Regions from separate parts of the Thioalkalivibrio sp. AKL8 genome, predicted to be linked through region 2. Evidence: predicted binding sites of a transcription regulator. Region 2 holds the regulator's gene; each other region holds the start of a gene.
What was found. Region 2 encodes FliA, which starts transcription of late flagellar genes. Its sites were predicted from a motif close to GCTAAAGTTNNNNNNNNNNCNGCCGATA; they were not measured.

Region 1: the regulator FliA is predicted to act here: its motif matches at 2,285-2,312, upstream of G335_RS0109390 (methyl-accepting chemotaxis protein).
Region 3: the regulator FliA is predicted to act here: its motif matches at 3,490-3,517, upstream of flgM (flagellar biosynthesis anti-sigma factor FlgM).

The regions. Positions count from the first base shown of each region.
Region 1 is NZ_AQYF01000009.1:6,884-14,009, forward strand. Features, by position in the region: gene G335_RS0109380 (superoxide dismutase) at 1-546, opposite strand, end outside; gene G335_RS0109385 (DASS family sodium-coupled anion symporter) at 708-2,216, shown strand; gene G335_RS0109390 (methyl-accepting chemotaxis protein) at 2,378-4,288, shown strand; gene G335_RS0109395 (amidohydrolase family protein) at 4,608-5,441, opposite strand; gene G335_RS0109400 (glutathione S-transferase N-terminal domain-containing protein) at 5,471-5,908, opposite strand; gene G335_RS0109405 (DsrE family protein) at 6,502-7,107, opposite strand.
Region 2 is NZ_AQYF01000009.1:426,886-434,011, forward strand. Features, by position in the region: gene G335_RS0111370 (chemotaxis response regulator protein-glutamate methylesterase) at 1-977, opposite strand, end outside; gene G335_RS0111375 (chemotaxis protein CheA) at 980-3,043, opposite strand; gene G335_RS0111380 (protein phosphatase CheZ) at 3,088-3,864, opposite strand; gene cheY (chemotaxis response regulator CheY) at 3,960-4,340, opposite strand; gene G335_RS0111390 (RNA polymerase sigma factor FliA) at 4,382-5,149, opposite strand; gene G335_RS0111395 (MinD/ParA family protein) at 5,146-5,970, opposite strand; partial or broken gene flhF (flagellar biosynthesis protein FlhF) at 6,139-7,126, opposite strand, start outside.
Region 3 is NZ_AQYF01000009.1:111,804-118,929, reverse strand. Features, by position in the region: gene flgB (flagellar basal body rod protein FlgB) at 1-39, opposite strand, end outside; gene G335_RS0109900 (protein-glutamate O-methyltransferase CheR) at 256-1,071, opposite strand; gene G335_RS0109895 (chemotaxis protein CheV) at 1,276-2,214, opposite strand; gene flgA (flagellar basal body P-ring formation chaperone FlgA) at 2,737-3,414, shown strand; gene flgM (flagellar biosynthesis anti-sigma factor FlgM) at 3,554-3,868, shown strand; gene G335_RS0109880 (flagella synthesis protein FlgN) at 3,884-4,369, shown strand; gene G335_RS0109875 (flagellar brake protein) at 4,452-5,168, shown strand; tRNA gene G335_RS0109870 (tRNA-Pro) at 5,252-5,328, opposite strand; gene G335_RS0109865 (MerR family transcriptional regulator) at 5,572-5,928, opposite strand; gene G335_RS0109860 (integration host factor subunit alpha) at 5,912-6,211, opposite strand; gene pheT (phenylalanine--tRNA ligase subunit beta) at 6,215-7,126, opposite strand, start outside.

The DNA of each region.
Region 1 (7,126 bases), 420 kb from region 2:
CACGGCCCAGAAGTTCTCGAGGTACTTCGGGCGCGCGTTGCGATAGTCGATGTAGTAGGCGTGTTCCCAGACGTCGCAGGTCAGCAGCGGGGTCTTGCCGTCGCGCAGCGGGTTGGCGGCGTTGGAGGTGTTGACGATCTCCACCGAGCCATCACTGTTCTGCACCAGCCAGGTCCAGCCGGAACCGAAGTTGCCGACGGCGGATTCGTTGAACTTCTCCTTGAAGGCATCGAACGAACCGAAGGCGCTGTTGATCGCGTCCGCGAGCTTGCCGGAAGGTTCGCCGCCGGCGTTCGGGGCCATGCAGTTGAAGTAGAAGGTGTGGTTCCAGACCTGGGCGCCGTTGTTGAAGATGCCGCCGGCCGGGGCCTTCTTGATGATGTCTTCCAGCGAGGCATTTTCGAACTCGGAACCCGGCAACAGGCCGTTCAGCTTGGTCACGTAGGTCGCGTGGTGCTTGTCGTGATGGTATTCCAGCGTCTCGGCGGAGATGTGCGGCTCCAGCGCGTTCTTGGCGTAGGGCAGATCGGGCAGTTCGTAGGCCATGAAAGACTCCTTGTACGGTGTCGTGAGAAACTGAGGCGGCGTCGCACCCGAACCGGGAGCGACGCATAACGGGTTAACGATAGTCACGTTGCCCGGGCGATGCAATTCCCGATGATGCCGGTTGGTTTTCACCCCGGCGGATTTCCCACAAGACGAGGCGCATGGCGGATACCGACGAGACGGGGCAGGAAGGCGAAGCGGCGGTGGCGAAGGGCTCGACGGTGGACTGGCGCGCCCGGATCGGCCTGATGCTGGGCCCGGCGATCTTTGTGCTGTTCCTGCTGGTGCCAGCGCCGACGGGGTTCGATCCGGCCGCTTGGTGGGTGCTGGGGCTGACGCTGTTCATGGCGACCTGGTGGATCAGCGAGGCGTTGCCGCTGCCGGTCACGGCGCTGCTGCCGATCGCGATCCTCCCTGTCCTCGACATCACCTCCATGGAGAACGCGACCGCGCCCTACGCGAACCCGATCATCTTCCTGTTCATGGGTGGCTTTGCGATCGCCTTGGCGGTGCAACGCTGGGATTTGCACCGGCGCATGGCGCTGGCGATCGTGGCCCGTTCCGGGAATCGTCTGCACGCCCTGGTCGGGGCCTTCATGCTGGCCACGGCCGGGTTGTCCATGTGGGTCAGCAATACCGCGACCGCGGCGCTGATGCTGCCGATCGCCCTGTCGGTACTGGGCCTGATTGAACGTGGTGCATCGCCACAGGGGCCGGGGGCGAGTGCGGAGTCGCGGCGCCCGGCCCTGGCGTTGTTGCTGGGGATCGCCTTTGCCGCAAACATCGGGGGCATGGCGACCATTATCGGCTCGCCGCCGAACGCCCTGACCGCGGCCTATCTCGGGGATCGCCACGGGATGGAGATCGGGTTTCTGGAGTGGATGACCCTGGGCCTGCCGCTGGCGGCGATCCTCCTGGCCCTCGCGTGGTGGCTGCTGACGCGCTGGGTGTTCCCGGTGCACCGGATAGAACTGAACGGCCTGCGCGCCCTGCTGGACGAGCAGCGCGCCACGGTCGGGCGCTGGTCGACCGCAGAGAAGCGCGTGGCGGCGGTGTTCGTGCTGGTCGCGCTCGCCTGGCTGACACGGCCGCTGCTGGAGGGCTGGTTGCCCATCTCGCTGACCGATGCCGGCATTGCGATCCTGGGCGCCGGCTTGTTGTTCCTGATCCCCTCGGGTTCCATGGGGCAGCGCAGGTTGTTGGCCTGGGACAACACCCGCGAGCTGCCCTGGGGCGTTCTGCTGCTGGTCGGAGGCGGCCTGAGCCTGGGGGCGGCCATCGAGTCCAGTGGTCTGGCGGAGCTGGCGGCCGATGCCCTGGTGATCGCGCAGACCTGGCCGCTGATCCTGATCATGGCCGGGGTGGTGTTGCTGACCATGACGCTGAGCCACGTAACCAGCAATACGGCCACGGCCGCGACGTTGCTACCCCTGGTCACCGCGTTTGCGCTGAGCATGGACGTGCCGGTACTGATGCTGGCACTACCCGTCGCCTTTGCCGCTTCCGTGGCCTTCATGCTGCCGGTGGCGACCCCGCCGAATGCCATCGTGTTCGCCAGCAACCGCCTGCAGGTGCTGGACATGGTGCGGGGCGGGGCACTGCTTTCCGTGGTGGCGCTGGTGCTGATCAGCCTGGCGGTCTACGTCTTCGCCGAGGCCCTGCTGTTGTAGCTGCTGCGCGGATTCGTTCTGTGATGGCCGTGTCCCCGACGTTCTTGTGGGGATGAAAAGCCTTCCATGCTCAAGTTCTAGGATTCGCCGCCGCTAGGGAGGGCGAACGGCCCATTATTTTGCGAGCTGGCGCTGACCGGCGGACCGAAGGACGCACAGACATGTTCAACAATATTCGAATTGGCGTACGGCTCATGGTGGGCATCATCGGCGTGGTGGTCCTCGCCGTGGTGCTGACCCTGGTCGTGGTGATGAATGCCCTGGGTACGATGGCGGACAGGGCGGAGCAGCGTGAGCTGAACGACTTGGCTGGCCAGTTGCTGGACCGGCTGGACCAGGAGTCGGCGCGCGCGACCGCGATGGCGGAGACCGTGGCGCGCATCCCGGATGTGCAGGAGGCCATGGCCAATGGGGATCGCGATCGGTTGGCCGCACTGACCGTTCCGAGTTTCGAGTCCCTGAGCGCCGATTACGGCGTGCGCCAGTATCAGTTCCACACGCCGCCGGCGACCTCCTTCCTGCGCGTGCATCGCCCGGATCGTTATGGCGATGACCTGTCCGGTTTTCGCCAGACGGTCGTCGACACCAACGACCGCCGGGCCCCGATCTCGGGCCTGGAAGAGGGCGTGGCCGGCTTGGGAATCCGCGGCGTGGTCCCGATCGCTCACAACGGGGAGCACGTGGGTTCGGTGGAGTTCGGGCTGTCCTTCGGCGACCCCTTCTTCGAGCAGTTCACCGAGGAGTTGGGAGCGCCGGTCGCGCTCTACCTGCGCGATGAGGGACGGTTCAACCGCTTTGGCGGGACCATCGAAGGCGAAGCGACCTTCAATGCGGCCGAGATGCGCGAAGTGCTCCAGGGCGAGCGTCTGGTGCGCAACGTGACCTACCAGGGCGAGCCGATGGCGGTGATTGCCCGGCCGGTGCGCGATTTCTCCGGCGATGCGGTGGGTGTGCTGGAACTGATGGTGGACCGCAGCGCCTACGTGACCATGACCCGCAACGCCACCGGCACGGTGGTCATGGTCGGCGTGATTGCGGTGGTTCTCGGCGCGCTGCTGGCCTGGTTCCTGACCCGCAGCATCGTGCGCCCGCTGTGCCAGACGGTGGAGCGTCTGGACGACATCGCCAGTGGCGAGGGTGACCTGACGCGCCAACTGGAGGTGTCCGGCCGGAACGAGCTGGGCGATCTGGCGGTGGTGTTCAACCGCTTTGTCGAGAAAATTCGCGTGTTGATCCAGCAAGTGGCGGCGGGTTCCGATCAGGTCGCTGCCGCGTCCAACGAGCTGTCCGCGACCAGCGAGGAGACCAACGAGCAGGTGCGCCGCCAGAAGGCGGAGACCGACCAGGTCGCCACGGCGATGAACGAGATGACCGCCACCGTGCAGGAAGTCGCCCGCAATGCCGCGGATGCGGCGGCGGCCGCCCAGGCTACGGACCAGGACGCCGTGGCCGGTCAGCAGGTGGTGCAGAAGACGGTCACCGCGATCAACGGCCTGTCCAGGCAGGTCGACAATGCGGCCGAGGTGGTCACCCGCCTGTCGCAGGATGCCGAGCAGATCAACAAGGTCCTCGAGGTGATCGGCGACATTGCCGACCAGACCAACCTGCTGGCGCTGAATGCCGCGATCGAGGCGGCCCGCGCTGGCGAGCAGGGCCGCGGCTTCGCCGTGGTGGCCGACGAGGTACGCACCCTGGCCAGCCGGACGCAGGACTCGACGCACGAGATCCAGCAGATGATCGAGCGGGTCCAGAGCGGTACGCGCGAGGCGGTGCAGGCGATGGAAGATGGGCGTTCCAAGGCCCACGAGAGTGTCGAGCAGGTGAACCTCGCCGGCGAATCGCTGAACGCGATCACCCAGTCGGTGACCCGCATCAGCGACATGAACACGCAGATCGCCAGCGCCGCCGAGGAGCAGTCCACCGTGGCCGAGGAGATCAACCGCAACGTGGCCAACATCACCGAGGTGCTGGACCAGACCGCGGCGGGCTCCGAGCAGATCCGCAATGCCTCGGAGGAGCTGTCCAAGCTCGCGTCCCAGCAGCAGGAGCGCGTGGGTCAGTTCAAGGTCTGATACTCGACCCGATGGTGTCGAGCCCGCCTCCCTGTTCGGGGAGCGCGGGCTTTTTTATGCGTGTGGGGAAAAGGGCTGTTTCACCACGAAGTCGACGAAGACACGAAGAAGGGCCAGGTCAAGGGCGATTGGACCACGGAGGACACAGAGGACTGGGGGAAGGGCTGGGGAGGAACAGGTCGGATGATGGCCGTACGACGTCAGACGACACTCCGATCGTGATCTTTCGTCACTGTCCTTGCCGTTCTCTGTGACCTCTGTGGTTCAGGCCTTTTACCCGTCTTCGTGCCTTCGTCGGCTTCGTGGTGAATAAAGGCCCTTACTGAGCGGGAAAGAGGCGTTCGCCGTTTTCGAAGGCAATGGCGCGGGCGACGTTGTCGGGCAGCTGGTCGAGCCAGGCGCGGGTCTCGTCTTTCAGGTGGGTGTACTGTTCCCAGCGCGTGGTGGTGAAGGTGTCCACGCCGATCATGAAGCGATCCGGATGGGTGAGGAACAGCTCGAACCAGGCGTCGTCGATCTGACCACCGGGGTTGATGCGCGGGTTGCGCATGGACAGGTCCATGTTCATGCGCGGGTGGCGCTCGAGGTAGTCCTGCACCAGGGGCGGGTAGGCGTAGCTGCCGGCGTGGGCCCAGAGGATGCGGACCTCGGGGTGGGTGGCGTAGGCATGGTCGATCACGGCGGGGTCGCCGTGGATCATGATGGTCAGATCGCGGGCGACGGCCAGGTCCAGCAACTGTTCGAAGCCGGGTCCGAAGCGGTCGTCTGCCAGGATGTGAAACTCGCCCAGCCCGCGCCAGGCCACGTCGGATTCGTCCAGCATGTCGGCAATGCGGGCGCCCAGGTCCTCGACGTGCATCCAGTCCATCTTCTTGCCCAGGCGGTGGGAGACTTCCAGAAACGGCACGATGCGGGTATCCGAGCCCGCTTGCAGGCGACGAATCAAGCCGCCTTCGGTCGACATGACGATGGCGCTGCGCACGTCATTGGAGGCCAGGGTGCGGCCCACGTCGCTGATGCCAAAGGTTTCGGCCACCGCCGGGCGATAGTGCAGGTGGGCATCGAAGATCGGCGGCTCGGCGCTGGCGACGGTGAAGGGCAGGGCCAGCCCGAGCGTGGCGCCGAGCAGGGAACGGTGGAGGCGATGGTGCATGGGCAGACCCTTCGGAAGCCGATTCGACATCAGGAACGCGGCGGACTGTTGGGCGCAGGGGTCGGATCGGTCGTCTGTGCCGGATCGAAGCGCTCGCGCAGGTAGCGGATGATGGCATCGGATTCGTACAGCCAGCGCACCGAGCCGTCTTCTTCCTCGATTCGCAGGCAGGGCACCTGCAGGCGGCCGCCCTCGTTCTGCAGTTCCTCGCGCCAGGGGCCGGTGGCCTGGGCGTTGCGCAGTTCGATATCCAGCGACAGGCGCTGCATCGCGCGGCGGGCCTTGATGCAGAACGGGCACGCCGGGAAGTGATACAGGGCAAGGCGTTGCGTCTGTTCGTCGATTCGGGCTTGCTCGGCCGGGTCCCGTTCGATGCCGCGTGGGCGCGAGACGCGCTCACCGATCAGCATGAACGGGGTCAGAATCAGGCGGACGCCACGGAAGAAGGTGCGAATCAGGAATCTCATGGCGAAAGGATGCCACAGGAGCCCGACACCGTTACAGCATCTCGAGCGATGGAGGCGTTAGTTTCACCCTCAAACCTTTAGGGAAACACTGATCAATGAACGCGTTCGCGCTCGAGTCGCTTTTGCGTGAACGCTGTGCGCGCGCCCGTTTTTGATAACAACGGGCGGCCGAGCCCCTGCTTTCAATAACTTGCGGGGTTGGCGCCCCAGGTTCCCCGATCCTGCGTTGCGCCGCTTACAGGTAGAACCACTACCTGTTGCACGACGCGCCTTGTCTCGGAAAACCTGGGGTACCAACGCGAACGCGTTCATTGATCAGTGTTTCCCTAGAGCGCTTTTCCACAAACCGCATGAAGGCACGAAGAAGGTCAAGGGCGGTCTTACCACGGCGTATACAGAGGGCGCGGCGTGAAGGGGCCCAAGGGTGCGCAGAAATGGGTATCGGTACACCGATCCGCGCTGCTCAGCCCGCATCAAAGCTCCGATCCCGTTAACCATCCTGCCGTTCTCGGTGTCCGGCCGTGACCTCCATGGTTACAGGCTCTCGACCGTCTTTGCGTCTTCGTGGCGCGTATCTTTGAGAATCGGCATGCTCAGAGGGTGCCGAAGTCGAACTCCCAAGGGTCTTCCGAGGGCGCGTCGAGTAGCGACGGGCGCAGGCGGATCACTTCGAAGCCCAGTTCGCGATAGTCATCGAGGCGGTCCGGGGCGCGCTCGGCGACCTCGACGAAGTCGGCAAATGCCTCCGCGTCCAGGCCGCGCCAGCCGGCAAAGGTGCCGCAGACTGCCACGTTCACACCTTCGTCGCGGACCAGGGCCTCCACCTCGTCGTGCAGGCTGGGGTGCTGCGTCGCCTCGCGGCGCGTCAGGGTGAATTGTTCCGCACCGTGGGTGACGACGGCCACTGGGTAGTCGGGGTCGCGTTCGCGCAGGCGGGCGACATTGGCCCGAATCTCGGGAAGAAGCGCGGATAGCGCTGCGCGGTCGTTCTCGATGATCTCGAAGACCACGCCTTCGGGAAGCTTGTCGCGTTCCAGGAGTTCGAGGACGGCCGCGGAGGGTTCGCCCGGGGGCAGCGGGTCAGGGGAGGTCACGGGGCCCGCGTGCAGGCTGGGCGCGGCCAGCATGGCAATGAGGCCGCCCACGAACAGCCAGGCGGGAAGCGGAAATGGTTGAGGGCGTGAGCGGGTAATCCACATGGCCCCATTCAAGCGGGGA
Region 2 (7,126 bases):
GCGCCCTTCAGCGCCCGCGTGCCTTCGCGGCCATCGGCGCCCATGCCGGTGAGGATCACGGCAAGCACCTGCCCGCGCAGCGCCTCCACGGCGGAACCGAAGGCCGCATCCACGCTCGGCTTGTAGATGGTGCCCAGGGGGCTCTCCGCGATTCGCACATGCGTCTGGCTGCCGCGCTCCAGCGTTGTCTGCATCCCGCCCGGGGCCAGCAGCGCCACGCCCGGCTTCAGCACATCACCGTCCTTCGCCTGACGCACCTCGATATTGCACATGGCGTTCAGACGTTCGGCGAAGGCCGGGGTAAAACTGGCGGGCATGTGTTGCACCAGCAGGATCGGCAGCGGGAAATTCGCCGGGAGCGGCTTCAGCACCTCCTGCAGCGCCACTGGACCGCCGGTGGAGGTACCAATCAGTACCGCGCGCAACTGCCGTAACGGCGTCGGCGGCCGGGAACTGGCAACCGCCGGAGCCGGCTTGCGCGCATCGGCCGCGGCCTGACGGTCGGTCTCTTCGCGGCGCGCGGACGGCCGGGCCTCCCGCGCAGGCGTGGTCGTGCCCGGGGCACTGACAGAGCGCGCCCGGCTGCGTGACAACGAGCGCACGCGGCGCCGAAGCAGCATGCGCGCGCTGTCCTCGTCCCCCGCCATGTCGCTGAAGCGCTTGGGAAGGAAGTCCACCGCCCCGGCCTCCAACGCATCCAGGGTCGCCTGGGCTCCCTCGGTCGTGAGACTGGAGAACATCAGGATCGGAAGCGGGCGCTCGGCCATGATCTTGCGCACCGCAGTGATGCCGTCCATCACCGGCATCTCGATATCCATGGTCACGACATCGGGATCGAGGTCCCGGACCTTGGCGATCGCCTGCTCGCCATTCTCGGCCGAACCTACGACCTCAATGCCGGAATCGGAATCCAGGATCTCGGCGATACGCCGACGAAAGAACCCCGAATCGTCAACTACCAGAACCCTGATCGGCATCCTCAGCCCTCGCTCGAGCGCGACGCGCGGCGCGGTCGACCGGACATTTGCAGTTGCCGCATCAGGATGGTCACCAGGTCGGAGACGTCGAGGATCAGGGCGATGCCCCCATCCCCGGTGATCGTCGCTCCCGCCAGGCCCTTCACGCCTTGCAGATTCTGGCCGAGCGGCTTGATGACCACCTCTTCCTGCCCCACGAGATCATCCACCACCAGTCCTACCTTGCGGTCGGCCGTATGGACCACCACTACGTGGGCATCCTTGCGCACCTCGGGCTCGTGCCCAGGCTTCAGCCAGCGCTTGAGGTAATGGACTGGCAGGGCGTGCTTGCGCACCATGATGACTTCCTGATCATCCACGTAATTCGTCTTGGTCAAATCCAGATCCAGGATCTCGGAGACCGAGGCCAGCGGGATCGCAAAACGCCGGCCGTCCAGAATCACCATCAGGGCGGGCAGGATCGCCAGGGTCAGGGGCAGCTTCACCCGCAGCGTGGTCCCTACGCCGATCTCGGAATCGATCTCGATGGTGCCGTTGAGCTGCGAGATCTTGGTCTTGACCACGTCCATGCCAACCCCGCGGCCGGAGACGTCCGAGATCTCGGTCTTGGTGGAGAATCCGGCCATGAAGATGACGTTGAAGGCCTCGCGATCGGTCATGCGTTCGGCCATCGCGGGCTCCATCAGCCCCTTCTCCACCACCTTCCGACGCAGGGCCTGCGGGTCCATGCCACCGCCGTCGTCCTTGATCAGCAGTGCGATGTGATCACCCTCCTGGGCCGCGCCGAGCACGACCGTACCCTTGCGCGACTTGCCCGCCGCCTCGCGCACATCGGGCGTCTCGATGCCATGGTCCACAGCATTCCGCACCAGATGCACCAGCGGATCGGACAGGGCCTCGACCAGATTCTTGTCGAGGTCGGTTTCCTCGCCGAAGATCTCCAGCTCGATCTCCTTGCCCAGATTCCGCGACAGATCGCGGATCACTCGAGGGAAGCGATTGAAGACCTTCTTCACCGGCTGCATGCGGGTCTTCATCACCGAGGTCTGCAGGTCGGAGGTCACCAGTGCCAGCGAACTGATCGCCTTGCCCAGTTCGTCGTCGACATGCTGCGAACGCAGCATGCTCAGCCGGTTTCGTACCAGAACCAGCTCGCCCACCAGGTTCATGATCTCGTCCAGGCGCTCGGTATCCACACGCACGGAGGTCTCGCCCTGCGGAGCCGAGCGCCCACCGGCCTCGGCCCCGCCGGCGCGGGCACTACCGCCGCCCTGCCCACCGGCAGCCGCCGGTTCCGGCGTTACCGCTTTTTCCGGCTCGGGCGCCACGGCCGCGGGCTCGGTCGGCAGTGGATCCGCAGGGGCGTCCGCAGCCGGTTCGGGCGATGCCGGACCTCCGCCCTTGGCCTGCAACTCGTCCAGCAAATTCTCGAACTCGTCGTCGCTGATCAGATCACCGCCCGAGTCTTCGCTGGCCCCGGCGTCGCCCGGCACGGCCGCGTCCACGGGTGCCGGGGCCCCGTCACCATGCAACGTATCCAGCAGGGCCTCGAACTCGTCGTCCGTGATCTCCTCCCCACCGCCCACCATGGCGTCGCCGGGGGCCGAGGCCTGTGGCTCGGGGACGGGCTCCGGTTCAGGCGCGGGCGGCGCCCCGGCGGTATCTCCGGCGACATCTTCGTTTTTTGCCATGCGCCGCAGGTCCTCGACCACCGCGGCATCGGCGGGGGTCGGGTCCACTCCGGAACGCAGATCCCCGAACATGACGTTCAGGGAGTCCAGCACGCGGAGCATGGTGTCCATCAGATGGCTATCGGCACGGCGTTCGCCGTTGCGCAGCAGATTGAAGACGTCCTCGGCGTGATGACACACCGTCACCAGCGCATCCAGGCTCAAGAACCCGGCGCCCCCCTTGATGGTGTGGAAGCTTCGAAAGACCGCATTCAACAGATCCCGGTCGTCCGGGTTCTGTTCCAGGTCGATGAGTTGCTCGTTGAGCCCCTCCAGCAGTTCCCCGGCCTCGATCAGGAAGTCCTGAAGGATCTCGTCATTGGGGTCGATGGCCATTCAGTCTCTCCGGTCCCGTGGCGCCAGTCGTATGGGGGGCACTGCTAGAAGCCCAGGCTTGATAGCAGATCGTCCACCTCGTCCTGTCCTTGAACGACATCTGCGCTGGAATCTTGAGTCTTGGGCACACTGGGGCCGTGACCCTTGCGGTCCGCCTCGCGGTCTTCTTCGCCACGATCCAGGGACGCCTCGGCCGCTTCGACCTGCTCCATGCGCCCGCTGGAGAGCCGAATCAGGGTAACGAGGTTCTCTTCGAGGTCAGTCACCAACTGGATCACCCGGCGAATCACCTGGCCGGTAATGTCCTGATAACTTTGTGCCATCAGCACCTCGGAGAGCAGCCGCCGCAACTCCTCGGCGTCCTCGCCCGCCTGCCCGAAGAAGCTGTCCAGCTCACGCGCGAAATCGCGGAATTCGTCCACCGAGAGCTGCCGGTTGCGAAACCGCGTCCATTTGGCGGTCAAGTCGGCCGCCTGCTGGCTGAACGACTCGGCGATCGGCAGGCTCGACTCGATGGCGCCCATCGTGGCGTGCGCGGCCTGCTCGGTCATGGTGACCACGTAGTTCAGGCGTTCCTTCGCATCCGGGATCTCCGCCTGCGTCAGCTCCACCAGACGCGAGTCCCCACGGAAACTCTGCAAGGCCTCGTGAAGGTCGCGCGTCAGCTTGCCCAGTTCATCGAAGAGCTCGCGGTCGTAAGGACGCGCAAGATCCTGCACCAGCGCGCGCGCCGCCGCGTCGTCGCCCGCCTCGAGCGTCTGCACCAGTTGTCGGGCCAGCTCGAGCTGGCCGTCGCGTGGGGGGTGTTCCTGTTCAGTCATGAGGAGCCTCTTGCTGGTACGGCGCCGAAGGAGCCGGGTCACGCCCACCCGCGCAAGCGAGACGGACGTCGTCCGTATTCACCACCGGGCGATCCTTAGCCCTGTGCTTCAATACGTTCGAAGATCTTGTCGATCTTTTCCTTCAGCGTTTCGGCGGTAAACGGCTTGACCACATAACCGTTCACACCCGCCTCCGCGGCCTCCACGATCTGGTCGCGCTTGGCCTCGGCCGTCACCATCAGCACCGGCATCGACTTCAGGTTGGCATCCGCCCGGACGGCCTTCAGCAGGTCGATGCCCGGCATGTTGGGCATGTTCCAGTCGGTAATCAGGAAGTCGAAATCACCATTTTGCAGCATCGGCAGCGCGGTGCTGCCGTCGTCGGCTTCCTGCGTATTATTGAAGCCAAGATCGCGCAAGAGGTTCTTGATAATGCGCCGCATCGTGGAAAAATCGTCCACGATGAGAATTTTCATTCCCTTGTCCACACGTCACTCCGGGATTCGTAAGGTGAGTTTTAGAATAACTGCAAAGCCGCGCCGTCTTCGAGCCACGACCCCATGCGCGCGCGCAGCCGAATGACCGCCTGGCTGCGAATCTGGCTCACGCGCGACTCGGTCACGCCCAGAACAGCCCCGATCTCGCGCAGATTCAGTTCTTCGGTGTAATACAGCGAAAGCACCAGGCGTTCGCGTTCAGGCAGATCCCCAAGGGCCTCGGCCAACTCCTCGCGAAACTCGCCAGCCTCAAGGCTACGCGACGGCGAGACTTCCTGCCCCTCGATCACGCGATCGGCCCCGTCATCCCCGCCACCCAGATCGTCCAGTGCAAACAGATGGGCCCCGGCGTGGTCCTTGAGCATGTCGTAATAGTCATCGATAGGCACGTCCAGCTCGGCCGCCACCTCGCTCCCACGCGCCGCACGCCCCTCGCGGGCCTCGACACTCTGGATCGCGGCGGCAATACGCCGGCTGTTGCGATGCACCGAACGTGGCGTCCAGTCACTGCGACGCAACTCGTCGATCATCGCGCCGCGGATGCGGATTCCGGCGTAGGTGGCAAAGGTCGCCCCCTGCCCGCCCTCGAACTGCCGCGCCGCCTCCAGCAGACCGATCATGCCGGCCTGGATCAGGTCATCGACCTGGACCGAGGCCGGTAGACGGGCCATCAGGTGGTGCGCAATGCGATGCACCAGTTCAACGTGATCGGCAATCAGCTTCTCGTGTCCACCGGTCGCGGTGGACGTCGCCTGGTAGCCGGAAAGGCGATTACGCGTCGTCATCATGCGCTCTGCAGCATTCGTTCCACGAAGAACCCGACGCCCCCGTGGTCACCCCCACCGACTGGCCAGCGATCCACCGTGTGTGCCAGGTCGGCAAACGCCTTGCCAGCCGGACTGCCGGGATACTGCTGAACCACCGGCGCCCTTTTCTGCACGGCCTTGCGCAGATGTTCGTCCATGGGGATATAGCCGGCCAGGTCCAGGACCACCTCCGGCAGGTACTTGCCGCAGACGGTATTGAGTTTCTGCATCAGCCGCTCCGCCCCCTCGCGTCCGCTGACCATGTTCGTGACCATGCGGAAACGCCGCAGGCCGTGGTCACGGTGCAGCACCTTGATCAAGGCATAGGCATCGGTAATCGAAGCCGGCTCGTCGCAGACCACCACCAGGGTCTCCTGTACCGCCCGGCAGAACGAAGTCACCGACTCCTGCAGGCCTGCGGCGGTGTCCACGATCAGGACATCCAGCGGCCTGCGGTAGGCGCTGAAGGCATGGATCAGCCCTGCGTGCTCCGCCGGCGTGAGGTTCGCCATCGCCGCGATACCGGAGGCCGACGGGACCACCTTCACCCCGTCCGGCCCCTGGACCAGGACATCGTCCAGGCTGTCCACCGCGCCGGTCACCAGATCATGCAGGGTGCGCTCCGGGCGCATCCCGAGCAACAGGTCCACGTTGGCCAGGCCCAGATCCGCATCGAACAGCATCACCTCGCGGCCCAACCGGGCCAGGCCGACCGCCAGATTGACCGACACGTTGGTCTTCCCGACCCCGCCCTTGCCCGACGCGACCGCAATGACCTTCAACGGCTTGTTAGTGCGTGGCATAACGCCCCTTTCCAACCGGCTGAATCAGTTCCAGTGTTGCCGGCTCGGTCCCCTGCGCCGGGCGCAGCGGCGCGCGCGAGCGTCGCGGCGGTTCCATTTCGGCCAGCCGTTCGGCAGCCCAGGTCTCACGGGCATTGCCACCCGCCCGCGCGCCCTCCGCGTCGTCGTCCAGCGCCAGGCGGGTCAGATACCCCGTATCAACCCGGTGAAAATCCTCGGCGATGCGCTGGCCATCGCTCACGAACCCAAGTCCCAGGTGCTGATCCAGCAGGACCGACAGGACCTCGCCCAGCTGTTCTGCCTCGTCCAGCTTGGTCAGCACCAGCGCCGAGGGATCCGCCTTGCGAAACGCGTCCAGCACCCGCCGCAACGTACTGCCCTGGGTCGTGGCCGACACGACCAACCAGCTCTCGGCGCGGATATCCGGCGGCAGATGCGCGAACAGCGACTCCTCCTCCACCGTGCGCGGCGCCTGCCCAGCAGTATCCACCAGGATCAGGTGGCCATCGTCCACGCGCCGCGCCAGATCGCGCAGTTCGCGCGCATTCTGCAACACGCGCACCGAGATCCCCGCCATCTGGGCGAAGGCTTGCAACTGCCGTGTTGCACCGATGCGCTGGCTATCGAGGGTCACCAGCGTAACCGAATCCGGTCCCATCCGACGGATCTGGCGCAACGCGATCCGTGCCAGCGTGGTGGTCTTGCCGACACCGGTCGGACCCACCATCGCCAGCAGCCCACCCTCGTCCAGGATCGCCGGGCGATGCGTGGCAATCGCGCCCGAAAGCCGCGCGCGGAGACGCTCCCAAGCCTGCTCGGGGGAGCTGTCATCGAGGATGCTGCCCGCCAGGCTGCGCGCCAGCGATTCACTAAAGCCGCGGTCGATCAGGCGGACCTTGCATTCTGCCGCCAGCGGATGACGGGCCGCCCAGCGAGCCTCGTCACTCTCCGCATACTGACGCGTCATCAGGCTGCGCAGGTCACGCAACTCCTGGCGCATCGCGGTGAGCTCGGGATCGGCCGGCCAGGAAGGGGCCGCCGAATTCGGGGCGCGGTCGGCAGTACGCGCCTCGCGGGCCGGCTTTGCAGCCTCCGGCTCGCGCACCGGCTCCGAGGACTCGCCATCCTCCAGGGCGGCGACCACCTCCAACCAGCC
Region 3 (7,126 bases), 320 kb from region 2:
CGGAGAAATACCCATCGCCTTGTCGAGAGAGAGACTCATCGCTTCCGTCCTGTCCGCCCGTGGCGGACCCTCGCTTGGAGAACGGGGCGCACCGATTGCGACCCTTCGCAGGGGGACTGAAGCAATCGTTATGCCATTCTCGAGCGGCGTGCCGCAGGGGCGCAGGCACAGCGGGCAGCCAGGGGAAGGGATGGAACGACTCGCCGCCCGCATTGCACGGGCGTTCCCGGGAATCAGCCCCGGGGCTGGATTACGTCAGGACTTCAGACGAAGTACCGAGCCGTACTCGGTTCGTACGGTCTCGAAAGCCTGGGTATAGGGCCCTGCGGTCTCGGAAGCGCCAAGAAACAGATACCCGCCCGGATTCATCTGCCGGGCGATAGCGTCAAGAACCTGTCGCTTGGTGTCGCCCGAGAAATAGATCAGCACGTTGCGGCAGAACACCAGGTCGAACTTGCCCAGCGCCGCATAGCTGTCGATCAGGTTGAGCTTCTGAAAGCGACAGCGCCGCTGCACATCCGGGATCACCTTGTGGCCATCCGCGACGGTCTCGAAGAAGCGCGCGCGCCGGCTCTCGCTGAGCCCGCGCACGATGCTCAGGCCGTCGTACACGGCCCGCCGCGCATCGTCCAGGATCTTCTCTGACAGGTCCGTGCCCAGAATGGAGACCGGTACCTTCCGGGCCGGCCGCGACTCCTCCCATTCCGAGACCACCATCGAGATCGTATAGGCCTCCTGCCCACTGGAGCAGCCCGCGGACCAGACCTTGATGCTGCCTCCCTTCGCGGCCAGTTCCGGCAGCAGCACGTGGCGCAGGATCTCGAACGGAAAGCCATCGCGGAACCAGGACGTCTCGTTGGTCGTCATCGCATCGATCACGCGGGTGCGCAGGCGCGGATTCGGGGCCTGCCGCATCGCATGCAGCAGTTCCGGGACGCTCTTGAAGTCGAACTCGTCGAGCAGCCGCGACAGACGACTGGAAACCAGGTACTGGCGGCTGTCACCCAACACCAAGCCGCAGCAGTCCTGCAGGAAGCGGGAGAACTCCTCGTAGTCGCGGGAATCGATCACCGAGTCATCCCTGAGCGCTGTCCATCGTGATTAGGCATCCTGATGACGAATCCTTGACCGGGGCCGCTTGGCCGGAAAACCGGGGTGATCCCGAAGATCGGATCGAGTATACGGCGTCGCGCGCATGGCACCATACACACCGACTTCCGGCCACCCGTCGCCGCTCCGGGCTTGCCGGGCGGCAACGCGGTTCCGCCCGACCGGTCATTCGGCCTGCTGACTCTCGCGCCCGGTCTGATCCAGTACGGCATTGGCCAGCTCATCGGGATTGAACTTGGAGAGAAAGGCATCCGCGCCCGCGCGCTTGACCATGTCGGTATTGAACTCACCGCTCAGCGAGGAGTGCAGCAGCACCTTCAGGTCCTTCAGCGCGGTGTTGTCCCGGATGCGCGCGGTCAGGGTGTAGCCGTCCATGCGTGGCATCTCGATATCCGAGATCACCATCTCGATCTGGTCACCCACCGGCCCTTCCGCGGCCTTCTGTTCAAGGAAATCCAGTGCCTCCTGGCCATCCTTGAAGACGTCGTATTCGAAACCGAGGCCCTTGATCGCCCCCTCGATCTGCTTGCGCGCCACCACCGAGTCATCGACGATCACGACCTTGCGCCCGCTGGCCTCTCTGGCGTTCTCGCGGATGGATGGCGAGACCTCGCTGGGCAGCGGATTGACGATGGAGAGCACCCGTTCGACGTCGATGATCTCGACCAGCTTGTTGTCGATCTCCGTGACGGCCACGAGGAAGGATTCGCGCCCGGTTCCGCGCGGGGGCGATTTCACATCCTGCCAGTTCACGTTGACGATGCGATCCACCGCCGACACCCAGAAGCCCTGCACCGAACGATTGAACTCGGTGACCACCACTTTCTGCTCCCCGTTGTCGACCGCCCCGACGGCGCCACGCAGGCCCATCGCTCGCGCCAGGTCAATGATCGGCACGGTACCGCCACGCAGCGACGCCACCCCGCGCACCACGCTCATGGAGCCGGGAATCTGACGCAGCGGTGGCGACGGAATCACCTCGCGGACCTTGAAGACATTGATCCCGAAGGTCTGCGACCCGCCCAGATGGAACAGCAGCAGCTCCATGCGGTTCTGCCCCACCAACTGGGTTCGCTGATTCACATCGTCAATGAATTGACTCATCGTGCCGCTCTCCTTGCCCCGATTGCTCTAGGCACCGGACAGGCCTCAAAGGCCAAGTGTGCACCGCGCAACCCCGGCCTGTCATTTGCATTCGCGCGCATGCGCCTGCTGGCGCCGCCTCATGGTGATAACGGCCGCCCGCGACGGGCCTTGAATGCACGCGTGGCGCCGGATGATCAGTCATTGGCACGACATCTGCATGTTTTTGCGTACTGAAACCGCACGCGATTCGCTCGACAACGACGCAAGATCCGTCAAACCCGAGCCATTCGCGCACAGTCCGACGCCCGCACCGACCTGGCTGCGCAGGACAGGACAAAACAGGACCGCGACATGAACCAGCGCCGACACATTTCAGAATTTTCTTCCGCTTCCAGGGAGACGCTGATCCGTTCGCTCGTTCGCGTTGGGGCCCTCTTCGTTCCGGAAAAAGGCGGCCGGTCCGGTGCCTCGCCAGCGAGCGCAATCGACTCGAGCGCAAACGTGCGAACCCTTCCGCGTCTCCTTGCCGGAGTCGCCCTCTTGTTCACCCTGGTGCTGCTGTCTACCAGCGTCCGGGCCGAAGTGCACCCGGTTGACGACATCCGTCACGCCGCCGAGCAGTTCCTGATTCAGGAACTGGGCGTTACCGATAGCGAGGAGGATGTTTCCATCGAGATTGGCCAGCTCGACAAGCGTCTGCGCCTCGCCCCCTGCACGGACGGCCTGGAAGCGCGTTTCCCACCCGGCGGGCGGCGTGACGGCAACACCGCTGTCCATATCCAGTGTGCCGGCCCGGTGACCTGGCAGTTATACGTGCCGGCAACCGTCGAACGTTACGCCGAAGTGCTGGTTGCGAACCGCACCCTGCCGCGCCAGCACACCCTCTCGGCGGGCGACCTGCGTTTCCAGCGAATCGAGACCTCGCGCCATGCCGGCAGTTATCATGAGGAAAAGAATGCCCTGATCGGCCAACAGACCCGCCGCAGCATCCGCCCGGGTCAGATCATCGGCACCCAGCATGTGAGCCCGCGCGAGATCATCAGTCGCGGCCAGCGGGTTACCATCCTGGCAGAGAACGGCTCGATCGCCATCCGCATGCAGGGCGAAGCGCTGGAGAACGGGACGCTGGGCGAGCGAATCCGCGTCAAGAACGCATCCTCCGGGCGCGTCGTCGAAGGCGAAATCCAGGCCTCCGGCCACATCCGGGTAGCGCTTTGAGGCCTCGCCACACCAGGCACGCCGATGATTTTCGAAGCGGACTGTGAAGCCCGTTACACTTTTCCGCCCCCGGGGCCTACAGTTTCAGCACCGCTGGCCGTAAACAATTGCAGCACAGTTACAACGACAGGAAGGCATCATGGATATCAAGGGCCTCAACACGAACAGCCTGCGCCCCGACAGCCAGAATCCCGGGGTAAAGGGTCGCGACGAGTCCGGCAACACGGCGAGCCGTGCCCCGGCCTCCGGTAACGCATCGGCGCCAAACAATGATTCGGTCACGCTCACCGGGGCCGCCCAGGCGATGAATGCCGCGGCGGGCGCGGGTGACACCGCACCCTTCGACGCCGCCCGCGTTGCCGAACTGCGCGAGGCGATCTCCAGCGGCAATTATCCGGTGGACAACCAGCAGCTGGCCGATCGCATGATCGACCTCGAAAGCCTGCTGCGCTAACCCGGTCTATCGCCCATGAATGCCGACGCGCACCACAAACTGCAACGCTCGCTCGAGACCTCAATCCGGCTGGCTCATCAGCTGGAAGAGAGCCTGCTACAGGAGACGCGCGCAGTCGAAGCGCGCCAACCCGATACGCTGCAGGACGTGGTGACCGGCAAGCAGACCCTGCTGCATGAGCTGGAAACCGAGACCCGCAACCAGCAAGGCCTGGTCGAGGCCGCCGGCGAGGCCTTCAGCCCCGAGGGCGTCGCGCGCCTGTTCTCGAAGATGGACGATGGCGTAGTACTGAACGACCTGTGGCAAGCCCTGCGCCAGTCCATCGAACGCTGCGACACTCTGAATCAGGGCAATGCGCGCCTGATCGACCGTGACCGCCAGCGCGTGGAACTCTCCATGCAGATCCTCCGCGGCGAGGAAACCGGCCCCGCGGCCACCTACGACCCGTATGGCCGCGCCCGCCCCGGAAGCCGCGGCGGACGCCAGATCACCCAGGCCTGAGAGCCCGGTCCTGGTGGAGGCTGGCTTTTCGCGGCATCCACCAGTACCTTGCGTCCTCACACTTTCCTAACACTTCGGACGCATGGACGACACCGACTATACCGTCGACAAGCCGGACCGGATTGCCGGCATCCTCAAGGACCTCGACCACAAGCTCACCGTCGTGAGCGTTCGCGTGGATACCGACGGCCCCCTGTACACCTCGGCCCTGGTCCGTCTGGACCCAGCCGCCAAGGAACTCTTTCTCGACGAGCTGACCCCGCCTCGGGCGCACCAGCAGGTCCGTGCCGGCATGGACTTGCGCGTATTCGCGGCGCTGCGCGGGGTCGCAGTGCGATTCGGCACGCACGTAACACGCATCGAGCAGGAGCAAAAAGGCGCGCTCTACGTCTGCACCTATCCGGAGACTTTGCACTACCTGCAACGCCGCGAAACGTTCCGCGTGCACATTCCGATGGCACAGCGCCCTCAGATCGAACTCCATGCGAAGGCCTGGAGGGATCCCGTGATCGGCGAGGTTGCCGACCTCTCTGCCCAGGGCATGTGCATCGAGCTGCCCACCACCCTCCTGGATGCGCTTGAGGAGCAGGCGAACCTGGCCTTCGAGAACCTCTTGCTCCCCGATGTCAGGGAACGCCTTTCCGGGAACCTGCGTCTGGCCAACCGTCGCCGCAGCACACGTGATGGCTTCGAGTTTGCGGGCTTCGAGATCGTCGGCATGACCCAGTGGATGGAACGCCAGACCAACATCGCCCTGCTCCATTACCAGCGCGAGGCACGCCGCCGCTCGATGGATTGAGCCTGAGCCCAGGCGACGCCGCAACCTGCAACCCCGAACACAAAAAAGGCCGCTTGAAGCGGCCTTTTTTGATCGTTCCTGTTTGGTCGGGACGGCAGGATTTGAACCTGCGACCCTCTGCACCCCATGCAGATGCGCTACCAGACTGCGCCACGCCCCGAAGCCGCGAACTATATCCGATTCCCCGCCTTCACGAAAGCGTCGGCCACCCCATTGCAGCGAGATCCGTGCGGACCATTCGTGTCACGTACACCGAGAATGGCGCATTGATGCGACTCGCTGCGCTCGTCGCATCCTACAGAGCGGAAATTTCGAACTGGAGTTGGGTTCAGAAGGACACCGCAGGATGCGACGAGCGCAGCGAATCGCATCAATACGACGTCTGGGCGTCCCCTAGGGAGCCTCAGGCGCGCAGAACGCGCAGAACCGACTCGAGCTCGGAGATGGTGTCCTGGATGATCTGCTGGGCCTGCTGACGATCACCCTTGGCCTCGTCGCCGGAGAGCTTCTGACGGGCACCATTGATGGTGTAGCCCTCTTCGTACAGCAATGCGCGAATCTGACGGATCAGGATCACGTCCTGACGCTGGTAGTAGCGGCGGTTGCCGCGCCGCTTGACCGGCTCCAGCATCGGGAATTCCTGCTCCCAGTACCGCAGCACATGCGGCTTGACCTGGCACAGCTCCGCGACTTCGCCGATGGTGAAGTAGCGCTTGCCCGGGATGGCGGGCAGTTCCTGGTGGTTACTCGCCTCCAGCATAGCTCTCTACCCGCTCGCGCAGTTTCTGTCCCGGCCGGAAGGTCACCACACGACGCGCGGAGACCGGAATCTCTTCGCCCGTCTTCGGATTGCGCCCTGGCCGCTGGTTCTTGTCGCGCAGGATGAAATTCCCGAACCCGGAAAGCTTCACGCCCTCGCCGGTCTCCAGCGACTGCCGCATCTCCTCGAAGAACATCTCGACGAATTCCTTGGCCTCGCGCTTGTTGAGACCCAGTTCCTCGTTTAGCGCGGCGGCGAGATCCGCCTTGGTTACAGCTGCCATCGGCTATTGTCTCAAGGTTGCGTTGAACCGGGCCTGGAGATGCTGCACCACCGCGTCGGTGACGCCAGCCACGTCCTGTTCGCCTAGGGTGCGATCAAAAGCCCGTAAAATCAAGCCCAAAGCCAGGCTTTTTTCGTCCGGATTCAAGCCTTTGCCCTGGTACACATCGAACAGGCGAACATCCTGAAGGATCTCCAGGCCAAGCTCGTCGATGGCCGCCAGCACATCGCCCGCCGCCACCGACTCGGCCACCACCAGCGCCAGATCCCGACGGATGGACGGGTACGGCGACAACGGCGAGAACTGCGCCACCGGGGCTTGCACCACGGCAGTCGCGTCCAGATCGAACAGGTAGACCGGCTCCACGTCGAAGCGCTCGCACAACGCCGGGTGCAGGCGCCCGACCCAGCCGATCGGCTGCCCGTCGACCAGTACCCGTGCGGATTGCCCGTCATGCAGCGCCGGATGACGTTCTGCGCGAAAGCCGAGCGCGCCGGCGACGCGTTCGCACAGGCCTTCCACGGTGCCCTTGGCGTCGAAGAAATCGACCTTCTTCGCCTCGCCTTCCCAGGCCTCCGGAGCCACCCTCCCACCAAGCAGGCCGGCCAGTCGCGGCTCCTGCCGCAGACCGGACGCATCCGGAACAAAGCGCAGGCCATGCTCGAACAGACGCAGGTCCGATTGCTGGCGCGCCTGGTTGTAGGCGGCAGTGGTCACCAACCCGGACCACAGTCCCGGGCGCATCACCGCCAGATCGGACGAAATGGGATTCGCCAACGCCAGGGGCTCCACGTCCGGGTAGAACGCACTGGCGGCCTCGCGAGCGATAAAACTGAAGCTGATCACCTCATGGAAGCCCTGGCGGGCAAGCCCGTTGCGCAGTGACCGCAGACCCGACTCCGGCGTCACCGGCGC